4 regions of the Blautia hansenii DSM 20583 genome follow, and region 4 is predicted to be linked to each of the others. Evidence: riboswitches for the same ligand, from Rfam matches in the RefSeq annotation. Region 4 holds a riboswitch; each other region holds the start of a gene.

Region 1 (4,213 bases), 1.5 Mb from region 4:
GTTTGTATCATGTTCTTAGGAGAGCATGTCGGGATCACGAAGGACCGTGGTGGGATATGGACGATGATTTTAACGATTATCGTCATAGCCTTGGAGATTTAGACAATTTTAATCATGGCAGCATGGAACAGCGTGAATTTCTTCCTTCAGAAATAGACAGTATAGATATTGAAATCTATTCAGGAAAGGTAGAAATTCGTACAATTCCGGAGGACGAAATCAGAATTTCAGGGCTGACAGATCAGGATTTCTTAGAATTAGATACAGAAGACAGGGAGCTGTCACTGGAAAGAGAATATCATGATTATGGGGTAATGGAAGACCTTATTATTGAAGTACCGGAAAGTAAAGTATTTTCTTCTCTTGATGTTCATTTAGAGTCGGGACAATTTTTAAGCTCAGGAAAGCTTTCCGTAAGAGAGGGTGATTTTACTTTGATGTCAGGCAGCGTGCAGATAGAGCTTTTAGATGCACAGGAAACAGATATTGAAATGGCATCCGGCGATTTTGCTGTTACACAGACAGGAAAGTTAGAGGATTACGCAGTGAGGACAAAATGCGCCAGCGGTCATCTTGTATTAAACGGAGAGGAACACGCAGGAACTACAAATGCCAGATATGGCACAGCAGGAAGCTTGAAAAAAATAGATATTGAAAGCAGTTCAGGAAGTGTAGCTGTTAATTTTGAAAATCAGTAAAAGGAGAGAGTATTATGTCAGATAAAAGATTATATCGTTCATCAACAAATTGTATGTTAGCAGGTGTTTGCGGAGGTATCGCAGAATATTTCAATATTGATCCTACTTTAATCCGTCTTGCATGGATTATTCTTACCTGCATGGGATTTGGAACAGGAATTATCGCTTATATCATTGCAGCAATCGTAATTCCAAAATAAAAGCAGGTTTCTTTGTATAAAACTGTAAATTAAGGCCATACTCCAAAGAAGAAAGGAGTGTGGCTTTTTTATGGCAAAGAAAAAAGAAGAAAAAATTGATTTGAATAATATTCCGGAAGAAGAGAAAGTAAAATATGAAATCGCAGAGGAATTAGGACTTTTAGATAAGGTTTTAGACAGTGGATGGAAAAGTCTGTCAGCAAAAGAAACCGGGCGTATAGGCGGACTTATGACAAAGCGAAAACGGGAAAATGAGAGAAAGAAAAATGCTTGACTGTGGGTATATGGAATGGTATTATTGTGTTGTATAATTCCATAAACCTATTAAGTGCATCTGCGTTGACCGCACAACGCCGGTGAAAAGGGAATCAGGTGAGAATCCTGAGCGATCCGGTCACTGTATTTGGGGAGCAATGCTTCAATAATCCATTGTATTTTGATACGAGAAGGAGAAGCAAAGCAATGAACCATGAGTCAGGAAACCTGCTTAATAGCAGTAAGGTGAAAACTTCCGTGCAAAGTTTGAATCCCTCATACTGTGAGTTACAGTAGATGATTCCACTTTCATGATGAAGGTGGATTTTTTTATGGAATGCCGAAAGGTAAGAACCTGAACTTATAGAATTATGCGTTGATTAAATGGCAGGTGAGGTGTCCTGCTTCTGAACTCCTGTTTTACAAAGTTTTGTTTTCCCGCAACAGACAAAACGGCGCATCCTCCGCAGGAACAGAATAATTCGTGACTAAAGTCAGGGCACTTCATCAGGAAACAATATTTCATATTTTTATAGGACTGTGTATCGAGAGATATGCAGTCTTTTTACGTGATAGAAATTCTGTCATAACATTCTTACTCTTGTCCGGGAAACTTTGCTTTTGTATAATAAGAAAATAATAAAAAGTAGAGAGCAGAATGATAGGGAGGGGAATGGATGGCTGTAATAGAAATTGAAAATCTGACCAAGGATTATGGAAATAAAAAAGGAATTTTTGATGTGTCATTTTCTGTGAAAGAAGGTGAAGTTGTGGGATTTTTAGGCTCTAATGGAGCAGGAAAGACTACAACCATCAGACATCTTATGGGATTTATAAGCCCACAAAAAGGAAGGGCACAGATTTTAAACATGGATTGTTTTCGCAATGCTTCTTGTGTTCAGATGAAGGTGGGATATCTTCCGGGCGAAATTGCTTTTATGGACAATATGTCAGGAAAAGAGTTTATTGAATTTATGGCGAAAATGAAGAAGATGAAAGACCTGACGTATGCGAGAGAACTAACGGAATATTTGGAAATCGATACACAGGTTAAGATTAAAAAGATGTCTAAGGGTATGAAGCAAAAAATCGGATTGATTATTGCTTTTATGCAGAACGTGCCGATTTTAATTTTAGATGAACCGACTACGGGATTAGACCCGATTATGCAGAACAAGTTTGTAGAGCTGATTAAAAGGGAGAAGGATGCTGGAAAAACAATTTTAATGTCTTCGCATATTTTTGAAGAAGTGGAAAATACCTGTGACCGAGTGGTTATGATAAAAGACGGAAAAATTGTCGCAGATGAAGATATACATAAGATAAAAAATAACAGAGTGAAGCATTATGAAATTACTTTTTCTGATATAAAAAGTGCAGAAAACTTTCAAGGCTTATATTCTGACAGTCAAAGAAGGGAGAATACAGTTTTTCTGTCTTTAAAAAATCAAGTAGATGAATTGATTAAGCAGTTAAGCCGGTACGAGGTGCAGGATATTGCTGTCAGAAACCAGACGTTGGAAGAAGTTTTTTTGCGTTATTACAAGGAGGAAAAGTGATGAGTATACCATTGTTAAAAAGAGAAATAAAATCCAATTATAAAATATTGCTGTTGTTTATGGGGATTGTTACTCTTTATTCCGGTATCATTACTGCAATGTATGACCCGGAAGTAGGGACCGGAATAAACGCCATGGCAGAGAGCATGCCGGAATTTTTTGCTGCATTTGGTATGGAAAATCCGGGAGTTACACTGCTGGATTTTTTGAATAATTATTTATATGGATTTATTTTAGTGATTATTCCGTTTATTTACATCATCATTATGTGTTACAAATTAGTTTCTAAGTATATGGAAAAAGGTTCTATGGCATATTTATTAAATACGCATTACAGCCGAAGCGAAATTATTGTTACACAGCTTGTAGTCCTGCTTTCAGGAGTGATTTTACTGGTTCTGTATGCCGTAGCGCTGATTATAATATGCAGTGAGATTATGTTTGAGGGAAAACTGGAAATTGAGAAATTTCTGGTGTTGAATTTCGGATTGGCTTCTCTGGAAATATTTTTGGCTTCTATGTGCTTTCTGTTTGCCTGCCTGTTTAATGAAATGAAGTTTTCTGTTGGTCTGGGAGCGGGAATTGGACTGGGATTTTTCTTAATTCAGATGCTTTCACAGGTAAATGAAGATATTGAATTTTTGAAATATTTTACTCCGCTGACGCTGTTTGATGCTGAAAAAATAATGGAATATGATTGGGTTGGATTTGCGTATGTAGGGATATTGTGGCTTTTAGCAGGAATATTCTTCATGATAGGAATAATGGGATTTAAAAAACGGGATTTGCCTTTGTAGAAAAATGAGGTTATTGCAGTAAGCGTCGTTTACTTCGATAACCTCATTTTGGGAAAAATTATTCTGGTTTTAAAGAAATTTCCATCTGCACCGGCTGATGGTCCGTGTATTCAAAGTCCGTGTTGATGACGGAAATATCAGAAACCGTTATATTATCCGACACAATAAAGCCGTCAATGACATAGACCTGTGAGGTTTCATAAGAACCGGTATAAGGCGCATTTAAAAGTCGGCAGGTTGGATAAGTATCATCAACTGCAAAAGAAAAATGTTCAGGAAGAGTATCCTGACCGATAATTCCGGGAACCCAGTTTTCTGTGTTGGTAATGGGATATTTGTCCATTCCTTCAAAAGTCTGATTAAAATCGCCTCCTGCAATGACGTAGTTTCCTGCTTCGTATTCCTTAGATAGCTTTTCAGCCAGCATTTTACTCTGTGCAATTTTTCCGTCACCGTCATCGTAAGCCTCTAAATGGAAATTAATCAATACCAGCTCTGCGTCAGTACCTTCCAGCGGAATACGTGTTTCCTGCATACAGCGTTTTAAGTTACATGTTTTTACAGGCCATGAGAAAGACTCAGGAAGTGCAAGGCGGGCAGCACTGTTTACTTTTAAATCTGTCATGGTGAAGATACCGCTGTTTACTTTTTCGATAGGCGGAAGGGGATAAGGAACAAAATCGCATTTAAAATTATAAGCAAAA
Region 2 (4,213 bases), 1.0 Mb from region 4:
ACTATGTACCGGAATAAATTCTTCGCTTCCCTGATATTTTGCCTGTACCTGAATATTTTTCCATTCGGAACCTTCTACTTTTATTTTACCGTTAGTTACATCCTCTCCATCAATAAAAAGCTTAATTTGTTCAATTATCTGTGATTTTGCAATTACTTTTACCCAAGCAACTGTTTCTGTGGATGCATCTGCTTTTCTTTCTGTTGCTGATACAATGGCAGAACCCTCTGCATCTACTCGAAGTTCACCTCGATCTGCCCCTATTGATAAGGCCCTGTCCGGCTTTACATCTGTTATGTTCCATGACACTGTACTCGTAGTCGGTAATTCTTTTAAGTGAAATGTTCCTGCCAGATTAAAAGCACCTACCTCATCCGGTGATACATATAAAGTCTGATTTTCAATTGTCTCTGTTACACCATCTGCAAAAGCAAACTCTATTTCATATTTATTTTCCGGAAAATTTGGTTTGTTGGGATTATATTCCTGATTCTCCCCAAAATAAGGATATCCTGTACTATTTTGTCCCCATGCGATGCCAAACTCACCCTTATTCTTGTTTAAAAGCTCTACAAATTCCTTCGTCTTCATATCATCTTCTGACTTTGCAGAAGAATTTATTAATGCTTCTGCCGGAAATTGTACTGGATTTTTCCCACTGTCAGACCAATAGGAATTGATTAAGTTACCTCCTTTATATTCTTTAAATAAAACAGCTATTTTCCCTTCGCTAATAGAATAACTATTAATCAATCTGCCGCCTGTAAGACGTTTTGCAAATCCACAGGCTCCATCGCCTTTCACGTCTGTATAACAGTTAATAATTGCACCTTTTAAATCATATCCTGCCGGCCCGCTTTCTGCCCATGAAGCTAAAGTACCGGTAAAATGTGTATTTTGTAAAATCCCTTGTTCTCCAACACTCTGAAACAACCATGTAGTATCTTCAAAAGTAACCGTATGTCCATTTCCATCAAAGGTAGCGTTAAATTCAAAAAACGCCTTATATTTTTTGTCTAATGTAATATCATTATCAAGAACATAGTAAACGTCTGTCTTTTCAGCGTCTATTTTCTCCAAATCTGCCTGCTTTTTAATATGAACAACCTGGTTTTCATCTTTTGGCGGAGCAACCGGTTCTGTTACTTTTTTCTTTTCTAATTGTTCTTTTGCCGCATTTAAGGCTTTCAAAGCTTCCTCAATTTCTGTCTGCTTTACATCTGATTTCTGCAAAACTTGTTCTGCTACATCTAATGCTTCAGAAAATGCTTTCCAACTTTTTTCAGTATATCTGTCCTGCTCCAGTCGCTTTCCTTCATTTACAGCATTTTGGAGAGCTGTTTTATCTATCTGTTCAGGTTCTGGATTTCCTCCACTCTGTCTTAAAACAGGTAACCCTTGATTACTTCCATCTGATGGAGAAGTCCATGTAAATCCTGTGTCCGGAATATCTTTATTTAATAATTGCGCTGCAGACTTTAATTCCTCTAATGTTTTTTTGAAACTATTTCCGTCTTCAGGCTTTTTTCCCCAAGATACAGGTCCCGAAGCTGACGAAGCTTTATCTGTCGCATAATAACTGTTAGATAAAATACTTTCTTCCGTTTCTCGAATTCCAACAAGTCCGCCTGCCATCATAGCGTCAATACTTCCACCAAAGTACGTATTTTTAACTGCTCCTGAGCGGAAAGTTCCTACAAGACCTCCTACTTCTCCTGCCCACCCAGTTAATTTTATTTTAGCCGTAGAATAGCAGTTCTGAATGGTTCCGCTTAAAGTAATCGCCATACTTCCAAAAGTTTTGTCACTTACAATAACATTTTCACTGGTTACTCCAAGGTTCTGAATCGTTCCTGTCACTTCATTTGCCAGAGGCTTATCTGCAAGAGTAATGGTGTGACCATTTCCATCTAAAGTTCCTGCAATGCGTTCAAAAGTTTGACCTTCTGTAAACACAATATCCTCTGTCAACGTATAAGTTGTTCCCGCTTCAATAACTGTGGGAATTTCCGTTTCAGAAATTTCAGCTTCCTGCCCCGTCCCACTTAAAATTTCTCCTGCTTCTACAACCGGAGTCTCCATGTCGCCTGTGGCATGTACCGATACAGGCATTCCGGTAATAAGCAATGCCATTACCAGAAGCAGACTGAGAACACGGTTTGCATTTCTTCTTTTTTTCATTTTCTTTCTCCTTTACATATTTTTTCTTACAGAGCATTTTTTATGAGACAGTCGCATAAAAGAGGATTTCAAAATATTTATACATTTTTAGTTTTCCCTTAATGTAACAAACTCACAAAAAAAGGTCTCTTTACACACCGGTAAAGAAACCTTATCTATCTTCACTATGAAATTTTATCCTGCACATCTTTTTCTACACAAATAAAACTCCCTCAACCCGGAAATCTATTTCTCTGATGGCAGATTTTCTGACTTAGCCGAAAAGCATTACAGTAGAGGTGACTGTATCGGATTTGCACCGATTTCCCTTTTAACCTTGGAGCAAGCTCCAACGACCATCATGGATATGCAGTTTATACTCCTTTATAGTACACAATTCAAAAAAGAATATCAAGCCTTTTTCTTCCTTTTTAATACAACAAACAGCGTTCCTCCGACTACAAACATCACAGACAGCATTACAAGCGGTGTTTCATCTCCTGTTTTAACCTTATCCACACCTGAAGAAACTGCCTTATCCAATACCGTACCAAAGCTGTTTAAAGACTCTACTTCTACGGATACAAATCCGTCTTTTACCTTTCCTTTTAATTTTTTTACATTTTCATTGTCACAGGAAAGTACCACAACTTCTTTGCCGTTATATTTTTCCGATACAGGAAGCTGAAGCTCTGCCTTATGAGGAAGGGCAATTTCTTTTCCGTCTTTTAAAAGCTGAATTTCAATAGGATTGTCAAGCTGCTGTTTCTTGGAAATTTCCTTTTCCATAAGCTTCACATCTGCATGTTTTTTATCCAGCTTCTCCACAGATAACTGCATATCTGATGTCAGACCTTCTCCCGTTAATTTGACACCATGCTCTTTATTTACCAGCATATCAGTTTCCTGAATTTCCGGTGTACTTGGTTCTTCCGGATTTTCCGGCTTCTGAGGTGTCTCCGGTTCTTCCGGCTGCGGTGTTACAGGCGGCACAAGCTGAAGCTCTGCCATGGAAGCTGCTCCGTTTGTTCCTGCCATAGCAAAAGTCAAAACTGCTCCGTTTTCTGTTTTTTCACAAGTAACGTTTTCATCCAACTGAATACAGTCTGCTATTTCTTCTTCAAGTGTAAGCTGAACATTTCCTTTATTCTTCATTGTGGGGTCGGAAACAGAAACTTTCACTGTTCCCTGTTCTGTTTCCTGAAGCATAACAGACGCAGCCTTATCACTTGTTATTCCGTCTATACTTCCTCCCTGCTCCTGCCAGAAGTTTATGCCTGTGATTTTTAATGTCTCATGGCGCACTGCCTGAACCTCACTGCTGTTCTCCAGTATGGTTACCTTAGGCGCTTGTGCGTAATTTTCTGTTTCTTCTGCACTTGTTTCGGGAAGCAATACATAACTGTAAGATGCGTTTTCTGGGTTCTGTCCGTGGTCTACCCACATTTCCAGATAATTTTCTGTGCTTTCTCCCTCAAAAGTTCCTACGTCTTTCCAACTGCCTGTGGTCTGACCTCGACGAACCTGAATTTCTGTATTTTCTTCAGGGAAATAATATCCTGTTCCCACAGACTGATTGCCTTCTAAATGTGCCCAATTTACCTGCTCAAAGCTTGTGCCTGATATGTCTGCTGTACGTTCCACCAACTCTTTTACATTCGCTTCTTTCACAGGTATTTCTGTTTTTTCTCCATTGACAAGAAGCTGATTGCTTCCGTCTTTTCTTAACTTCTTATTCTCAATGGTAGTTTCCACCGGAAGTTCCATGTTTTTATTTGTAATTCCTGCTCCAAGGCAGACAATTTCGTCATCAAACATAAACCATGACTTCTTGCCTTTTAAATCCGGCGCATAAGAAACCGGTGCGTCTCCTGCAATTCCCTGCGTTTCTCCTGAAAATGACATACCGCTGACGCCATAATTTCCTATGGAAGTTCCTCCTACCCAGCTCTCCTTAGAGCAGAAGTCTCCGCCCTGTGCAAAACCTGAGCCATCCGGTTTCCCTGTCCCAATATTTACAGGAACTACCGTTGTTCCCGGCAGTCTTAACGGA
Region 3 (4,213 bases), 610 kb from region 4:
TCTTGACGCTCTCTGTACAGGCAGGTGCGATTACCGTGATTTCCCCCACAAAAGTCAGCAGTGTTTGAATTCTTCTGACAGCAATCTTTCCGCCTCCGATTACCACGGCTCTTTTCTGTGTGAAATCTACAAACAAAGGAAAAAACTTCTTCTCTTTATGCTCCATAAAGCTTTTCCAGCCCTTCTACACAATTTATGAATTCTTCTTTTTCCAAGGTATCACGAAGCCCAAACATCATTTTACTGACAACCTTTCCGGCTGCAACATCAATGGCATTTAAAAGGTTTTCCCTGTCCTCGTCTTCCATAGGTGTTTTTCGCAGAATTTTTAAAATACGCAGGTTTAAATCCTGCACAGCCTCTGCCTGAATATCCTGAATACGAGGGATTAAACTTCTTCCGTCATACCAGCAGTAAAAATCTTCCATCTGCTCTCTTAATATTGCTGCTGCCTTCTGCATACTTTCCTGAAGCTCCAAAGAATTGGTATCAATTTTAAAACTGTCAATATCATAAAGAGTTATGCCCTCTATTTCGTTTACAGACGGCTCAATGTCTCTTGGAACTGCCAAATCAATTAAAATCTGCTGTTTTTTCCCTGTTGCTGCCTGCTGTATCAGCTCCTTGGTAAGGGTAAAGTTCGGACTTGCCGTTGCACTGACAATCAAATCACAGGAAGGGAAGAATTCCATGCGTTCTCCATAGTTAATTCTGTCGCATCCTTTGGGAATGCTTACAATTCCGCTGCGATACTGACGGACGGTAACCGTTACATGAGCGCCTGCCTCTGCCAAAGCCAGTGCAGCCACCTTTCCCATTTCTCCGTTTCCGATTACCATACAATTACTGCCGTCTAAGGAATATCCGGTTTCTCTCAGCTTTTGAATAGCCTGATGAATGACAGAGCTGTTGCCTCTGGAAAATACGACCTCTGTTTTTACTCTTTTTGCGGCAGTTACCGCCATACGAAACAGAACCTCTAAAACGTTGTCTGTACAGTAGACATCTCTTGCCATGGACAGGGCATCCTTTACCTGCGTAATAATCTGGTCTTCTGCCAAAATCTGAGATTTTAAGCCGCTTGTCAGATAAAAAAGATGCTCAATGGCTTCTTCTTCCCTTCGCTCCACAAAATATCTGCGAAATTCTTCCGGATTTTTTCCTTTTTCTTCACACAGAAAATCAAAAAGAGAACCTTCCCATTCCTCCTGTGTACTTGCCCAAATCTCCATTCTGTTGCAGGTAGACAAAATAATACAGCCTAAAATCCCCGGAGCTTCTTTTAATTTCTCCATTGCTGCCGCTGCATTTTTCTTTGTAAAGGAAAACTGCGCACGTATGTCTACGGACGCTTTGTTATAATCAATTCCCACCATGGAAATACTCATTTTTTCTTCCATCTCCTAAATCTTTTGTTTTTGCACTGTTTTTTCATCTTAGCACAGAATTCTTTTCGGTGCAACTTATTGACAAAATCAGATAGTATGTTACAATGAATGCAGAATTGAGTGTTCAAGGTGCCTGCTTGCAGGAGAATAGGAAAGTCAAGTGAAAAGCTTGCACGGTCACGCCGCTGTAAAGGAGAAGTTTTATTTCACTATGTCACTGGAGCTTACTGGGAAGACGAAATAAAATGCTGATGCCTGAGTCAGAAGACCTGCCTTGTACATGCGATTTACACAGGTTACGAACGATGGCCGTGTGTAAGAACAGGTTGGCTCATAGCATGTCAATTTTGCTGGAACCTCTTGTTCTTCTGATAGCCTGTCGGTGTGTACCGAAGGGCTTTTTTTGTTGTATAGAAAATTGTATTCTATACAATAAAACGCTCCGCAGAGAGCACATTATTTTTTAAATCAGAAGGGAGAAGAAAAATGAGTAAACAACGCAAACGAATTTTTGTACTGACTGGTATTCTTGCACTTACTTTTGGAATGATGACAAATGTCAGTGCAATGCACATTATGGAGGGCTATCTGCCCGGCGGCTTTTGTATCGCATGGGGTGCTTTATGTATTCCGTTTTTAGTTGCCGGATTTTTGTCTATTAAAAAGACTTTAGCCGAACATAAAAATTTAATTACACTCCTTGCTATGTCAGGAGCTTTTGTATTCGTAATTTCATCACTGAAAATTCCGTCTGTAACAGGAAGCTGTTCTCACATGACAGGAACCGGACTGGGCGCTATTTTATTCGGACCTTCCGCCGTTTCTATTTTAGGGCTGATTGTTCTGTTGTTTCAGGCTATTTTACTGGCCCACGGCGGACTGACTACCATCGGAGCAAATACTTTTTCCATGGCAATCGCCGGTCCGTTTGTATCCTACGGAATTTTTGTGTTATGTAAAAAAGCAAAAGTAAATAAAATAGTTTCTGTATTTCTTGCAGCGACCTTAGGTGACTTATTTACTTACTGCGTTACAGCTGCACAGATGGCGCTTGCTCACAATGCAGATACCACGTTTATGGCTGCTATGGGTAAATTCCTTACTGTATTCGCTCCTACACAGGTACCTTTGGCTATCATTGAAGGTATTATCACTGTTTTGATTATTCAGGGATTAGAAACTTACGCAAAACCTGAGCTTCGTGCTATCGGTTACTTAAAGGAGGGAAAATAATATGAAAAAGAAAGTATTTCTTGCCATTCTTTTGATTTTCTTAATTGCTTTTGTTCCGTTATTCGCATTAAAGGATGCAGAATTTGGCGGTTCTGATGATGCCGGAAGTCAGGTTGTAGAAGAGGTTGACTCTTCTTATGAGCCATGGGCAACTCCTATTTTTGAAAAGCTCATTGGCGGAGAGCTTCCGGGAGAAGTGGAAAGTCTTCTCTTCTGTCTTCAGACAGGAATTGGCGTAGGCGTCATTGCTTTCATCATGGGACGTTTTGTAGAACGCAAGAAATGGATGAAAGACGATAATTAAAATTTCTCTTTGAAAGGAGTTTTCTTATGATTGTCATTGATAAGCTTTGCTATCATTCCAGACTCAGATATGAAAACGCCGGTGAGAAGTTTGCCTTTGCAATAATTACACTTTGTATTTGTGTAATGAGTCGTTCGATTGCAGTGGCAGGTATCGTATTAGCAGTTACAGGGGTTCTTACCGTTAAAAAAGGTGGAGTCCCTGTTTCTCGTTATTTACGTTTTCTCACTGCCCCGATTATTTTTTTATTACTCAGCACCATTGCCATTATGTTTCATCTAAGCCGTACTCCCATGGATATGTTTGCTGTTCCTGTGGGAAGCTGGTACATTACCACCAGCTACTCCTCTTTCTTTTATGCGGTGCAGCTTATTTTTACGGCATTAGGAGCTGTTTCCTGCCTGTATTTTTTATCCTTTACTACGCCGATGCCGGATATTTTGCAGGTTCTTGAGAAGCTCCACTGCCCCAAATTATTGATGGAGCTCATGCTTTTAATTTATCGTTTTATTTTCGTGCTTTTGGATACGGCTTCTGCGCTTTCCACTTCTCAGAACTGCCGTCTTGGAAACCGTGATTATAAAACGTCTTTAAAATCCTTCGGAATGTTGGGCTCTGTTTTAATGATAAGAGCCGTGGAACGCTCCAACCGTTTATATGCTTCTATGGAGGCAAGATGCTATGACGATACCATCCGTGTCTTATCGGAAAACCAGCCTCCGAAAAAAAGTGTTATTGCAGCCATTGTTGTATTTGACTCGGCTTTATTTCTGTTTGCTGTATGGAGGAGATTTTTTTCATGAATTCAGATATTATTTTAAAAGCAGAAGATTTATATTTTTCTTATGACGATGAACAAAGCCATTCTTTAAACGGACTTTCTCTGGAAATTAAAAAAGGACAAAAAATCGCATTTATGGGTGCTAACGGAAGCGGAAAATCTACCTTTTTTCTATGCTGTACCGGTATTTTAAAACCGCAAAAGGGAAAACTTTTCTTCCATAATAAAGAAGTTACTTATAAGAAAAAAGAACTTTTAGATTTGCGAAGCAAAATCGGAATTGTTTTTCAGGATCCGGATAATCAGCTTTTTTCAGCCAGTGTCTATCAGGAAATTTCTTTTGGTCCTTTAAATTTAGGACATTCAGAAGAAGAAACAAAAAAAGAAGTTGAAGAAGTCATTGATTATCTGGAAATTACCCCTTTCCGTCATAAACCAACCCATGCATTAAGCGGTGGACAGAAAAAGCAGGTTTCTATTGCTGATATTCTTGTCATGAAACCGGAA
Region 4 (4,213 bases):
TCAAACACCATTGGAAGATGGAAGAAGAATTGTATTTTTAAGTACTTGCGGAGAGAATGAGGATGAAATTTCCAAGGAACTGTTGGCTTTTTTGAAATTTGTAAAAGCAGATTTAAAAGAAAGTCGCGAGATGGAGGAACGCTTTATGACTTTAGAGGAAATGTTAAAAGATGAGCGAAAAGAAGGATTAAAAGAGGGAACAGTAAAAGCTCAGAAAAGAATTGTATCGAAAATGTTATCTAAGGGGCTAAGTGATGAGGAAATCATGGAGCTTTGCGATATTTCTTTGGAAGAATTAGAAAATCTCAAAAATCATAGATAAAAACAACAAATCAAAAATTCTAATATCAAATCTGTTTTGTATCTATTATTTATAAGTCATATCTATTAGTAACCTTTCAGACGAAGTTTAAAAAATCAGAGGAATTCTATGATTGAAAGAGAATTGGGAAATATTCTTTTTAGGAGGCGGAAGATGAAACTAAAAAATGTATTGATTGTTGTAAAGGACATAGAAAGATCAAAAAAGTTTTATAGAGATTTATTTGGACTTGAGGTTGTTCTGGACAGTGGGGAAAATGTAATCTTAACAGAAGGACTGGTTCTTCAAGAGGAAGGTCTTTGGAAAGAAACAATACACAGAGAGTTGTACTCGAAGCATAATAAAACAGAGCTTTATTTTACAGAAAGAGATATGGAATATTTTTTAGAAAAACTTCAATCTTATGAAGATGTTATAGAATATGTGACGCCTTTGACAAGAAATTCATGGGGAAGACAAGTTGTGCGATTTTATGATTTGGACGGTAATCTTATTGAGGTTGCCGGTGAAGGGTAAGGAGAAGTGATAGTGATGAAATTAGATACCATGCACCATATTGCAATTATCGGTAGTGACTATGAAAAGTCTAAAAAATTTTATGTGGATATTCTGGGGTTTGAAGTTATTCGGGAAAATTACAGGGAAGACCGGAAAGATTATAAAATTGACCTTCGTCAAGGAAATATAGAAATCGAGTTGTTTATTATTCCGGGATGTCCTAAGAGATTAAGTTATCCTGAGGCAAATGGTTTGCGCCATCTGGCATTTAAAGTAGAGTCGGTAGAAGAAATGGCAAAAGAGCTGGAAAAGTTGGGAGTAGAGGTAGAGCCAATTCGAATAGATGAATTTACAGGAGAGCAAATGACGTTCTTCTTTGATCCGGATGGATTGCCTTTAGAATTACATGGATAAAGGAGGAAGCAAAATGGATAAAAAGAAAAAATCAGGAAAAAGGACATTGATTTTGGTAGGAATATCAGTGATTTGTATTGTCGTGGGAGCATTAAGTTGGGGATATTATAAGAAAGTCACAGAGTTTAAAACTTCAAAATGTGATTTTGTACCACCATCTTCTTTTGACGCAGTAGTACAGAAGATTGATATAGAAAACAGCCAAATGGAGGTCATCATAGAAGAAGATACAGCAACACAGGAAGGGACAGAACCCCAAAGTGTAATGTTGGATTGTGAAAAGGTAGATTATAAATTGTATAATACAGAGCAGGGGGACAGGATTGAGTTTTCCTGTAAAGAAGAAAATCTGGATGATGATAGGGTGGAAATATCTAATTTCAGCAGAAAAGAGTGAAAATCCCGTGCTTGACATATTTCTTCTAATTATGTACTATAAGAGTATATAACTGCATAGTCTAAGTGGTCGTTGAGCCCTAGGTTCAAGGTTAAAAGGGAAACCGGTGAAATTCCGGTACAGTCACCTCTGCTGTGAAGCGGACGAGGAAATAGAAGCCATTGAATAGCAATTTGAGAAGGCATTTCCAAGGATGAAGCAAAGTCAGAACACCTGCCATGTATATAGAGTATTTCCGGGCTGAGGAGATTTTTTTGCGTACAGCAATATGCAGTGATAAAATTCATATTGAATGATTGATTGAGAAGGTTCTTTTGCCGATATGGGAAAAGAACCTTTTTTATTTCATAGGAAATTGCGTCCTATGAAATAAAACTGCTCCGCAAGGATGCGCACTGCGGCGGACAGGTATCATGTTGCTGAAGCAACCCGCCGCAGGCGGAGAATTCTGCAAAGCAGAATTCCTTTTCATAGGAAATTTCTGTATATGACACAGAATGAACAATTAAAGGAGATTGGAAATGAAAAGAAAGAATTTAAAAATAACAGTTTCTGCGATAGCGGTTATGTTAGCCATTCAGTCACCGATGTCGGTATTAGGAGCAGAAACGTACGAGTTTTTGCAGGAGGAAATGTTACCGGGAACAGCAGAGAGTGTTTTGGATGAAGAATTCCTTGCAGGCACAGCAGATGAGACAGAATGTGCAGAGAAAATGGTTGTCTCCGATGCGCAGAAACAGGATGGAATAACAATTTATCAGCCGGCATTTGAAGGTTTAAATAAAGCTGAAAATTATTTGCAGACAGCAGTTACCAATCCCATTGTGGACTCTATTGGAGGTGAATGGGCTGTAATTGCAATGGCGAGAAACGGAAATTTGAATAATTCGGCAAAGAATAATTATTTGCAGAATATTTATCAAAAGCTGAGAGAAACGGGCGGAGTCCTTCATACAACAAAATATACAGAATATTCCAGAGTAACCCTTGCGCTTACTTCTATGGGAATAAATCCCACATCCGTAGAGGGGTATAATCTGCTTCAGCCTTTAGCAAATATGAAAAAGGTAAACAGACAGGGAATTAACGGTACAATTTTTGCATTGATTGCTTTTGACTCTAATCAATATGAAATCCCAAAGCTGGAAGGTTTAGGTACACAGACAACCAGAGAAGATCTTATCCAGACAATTTTGTTATCAGAAATTTCAGGAGGAGGCTGGGCGCTAATGGGAAATCAGCCGGATCCGGATATAACAGCAATGGCATTGCAGGCATTAGCTCCTTATACACAGCAGCAGGAAGTCAAAGAGGCAGTGGACAGAGGAATTGAAATGCTGGCACAGCTTCAGGATGAAGAAGGCGGTTATATCAGCAATGCAGGATATGACAGTGCGAAAAATTTGGAAAGCACGGCACAGGTAGTCATTGCCCTTTCAGCTATTGATGTGTCCTTGCTAAATTCTGAAAAATTTATGAAAAACGGAAAGACATTATTAGATGAGATGCTGCGTTTTCAGGTTTCAGACGGTTCATTTTGTCATGTGATTGACGGTGGCTCTAATCAAATGGCAACAGAGCAGGGAGCTTTAGCTTTAGCAGCATGGTATCGAGCTGTTACGGGAAGAAATTCCTTGTATGATATGACCGATGTGGAGAATGGGCAGACAGGCGGAGAGGAAACACCGGAAAGAATTGAAGCGTTTCGAAAAAAACTGGAAGCATTTTCCGGCAATCTGACATTAGATAATGCCCATGAGTTATACGCATTGAAAGTGGAATTAAGTCTCATGGGAAATTTCTCCGAAAAAAAAGCTTTTGAAACAAAGCTGGAACAAATGTTAAAAGAAGTAGAAACACAGGCAGCAGAAATTGAGGCTTTAGATAAGGAAATATGGGAAGGCTTTGAGCCTTTAAACATTACACTGAAGGACAAAAAAGAAATAGAAAGACTTTTAACAGCTTACTATAAAATTCCGGAAGCAAACAGAAAACATTTACAGTATGAAGAAGAACTGTTAAGAGCAGACAGTATTATCAAAAAACTGGAGCAGGAAGTTATCGGAGCAGAAATTTTTGAAAATGTGAAAAATTCCAAGAAAGATTATACATATCAGGGGAATGGGTACACCATTTGCTTAAAAGGAAAAAATGTATATGAACCGGCAGATATGAAAGCAGGAATAGAGATAAGAGAACAGAAAAATTCTTTGGAATTTGAAACCAAGGAAACAGGAGCGTTTCCGGGAGAAGTTGAGATTGCTATTGATACAGCATTAAAAGAAAGCGTATACATGCTGTATTATGAAAAAGACGGAAAACAGCAGGAAAAACAGTGGGTATCGGTAAATAACGGACAGGTTGTCTGTGATATAGAAATTGGTGGAAAATATATATTGAAGAAACCGAAAACAGAAAGTGAAACAGCGCTGTCTCAGGCAGGAAGTAATTCAGAGAATAAAACAACTGCAAAAGGTAAAACTGCAAATACAGCAAAGCAGACCAATACATCTTCAGCTTCAAATACAATTCAGGCAACTGTGAAAGACGGTATGGTAGAGAAAAAAGCATTTGAAGAAATT

The links. Region 4 has a riboswitch for cobalamin ahead of CGC63_RS04810 (prenyltransferase/squalene oxidase repeat-containing protein). Riboswitches for the same ligand answer to the same signal wherever they lie in the genome.
Region 1: another riboswitch for cobalamin. It lies ahead of CGC63_RS12915 (ABC transporter ATP-binding protein); the one in region 4 lies ahead of CGC63_RS04810 (prenyltransferase/squalene oxidase repeat-containing protein).
Region 2: another riboswitch for cobalamin. It lies ahead of CGC63_RS14830 (DUF4430 domain-containing protein); the one in region 4 lies ahead of CGC63_RS04810 (prenyltransferase/squalene oxidase repeat-containing protein).
Region 3: another riboswitch for cobalamin. It lies ahead of CGC63_RS07810 (energy-coupling factor ABC transporter permease); the one in region 4 lies ahead of CGC63_RS04810 (prenyltransferase/squalene oxidase repeat-containing protein).

What each region holds. Positions count from the first base shown of each region.
Region 1 covers NZ_CP022413.2:2,541,321-2,545,533, reverse strand. Annotated here, with positions in the region: gene CGC63_RS12930 (DUF4097 family beta strand repeat-containing protein) at 1-698, shown strand, start outside; gene CGC63_RS12925 (PspC domain-containing protein) at 713-898, shown strand; gene CGC63_RS12920 (alpha/beta-type small acid-soluble spore protein) at 969-1,172, shown strand; cobalamin riboswitch at 1,208-1,403, shown strand; gene CGC63_RS12915 (ABC transporter ATP-binding protein) at 1,831-2,712, shown strand; gene CGC63_RS12910 (DUF2705 family protein) at 2,712-3,509, shown strand; gene CGC63_RS12905 (endonuclease/exonuclease/phosphatase family protein) at 3,568-4,213, opposite strand, start outside.
Region 2 covers NZ_CP022413.2:2,971,646-2,975,858, forward strand. Annotated here, with positions in the region: gene CGC63_RS14830 (DUF4430 domain-containing protein) at 1-2,181, opposite strand, end outside; cobalamin riboswitch at 2,403-2,536, opposite strand; gene CGC63_RS14835 (polysaccharide lyase 8 family protein) at 2,572-4,213, opposite strand, start outside.
Region 3 covers NZ_CP022413.2:1,561,947-1,566,159, forward strand. Annotated here, with positions in the region: gene CGC63_RS07800 (precorrin-2 dehydrogenase/sirohydrochlorin ferrochelatase family protein) at 1-166, opposite strand, end outside; gene hemA (glutamyl-tRNA reductase) at 156-1,388, opposite strand; cobalamin riboswitch at 1,499-1,679, shown strand; gene CGC63_RS07810 (energy-coupling factor ABC transporter permease) at 1,875-2,621, shown strand; gene CGC63_RS07815 (energy-coupling factor ABC transporter substrate-binding protein) at 2,623-2,925, shown strand; gene cbiQ (cobalt ECF transporter T component CbiQ) at 2,952-3,728, shown strand; partial or broken gene CGC63_RS15975 (energy-coupling factor ABC transporter ATP-binding protein) at 3,725-4,213, shown strand, end outside.
Region 4 covers NZ_CP022413.2:948,720-952,932, forward strand. Annotated here, with positions in the region: gene CGC63_RS04790 (Rpn family recombination-promoting nuclease/putative transposase) at 1-322, shown strand, start outside; gene CGC63_RS04795 (VOC family protein) at 476-838, shown strand; gene gloA2 (SMU1112c/YaeR family gloxylase I-like metalloprotein) at 854-1,234, shown strand; gene CGC63_RS04805 (hypothetical protein) at 1,248-1,631, shown strand; cobalamin riboswitch at 1,681-1,866, shown strand; gene CGC63_RS04810 (prenyltransferase/squalene oxidase repeat-containing protein) at 2,153-4,213, shown strand, end outside.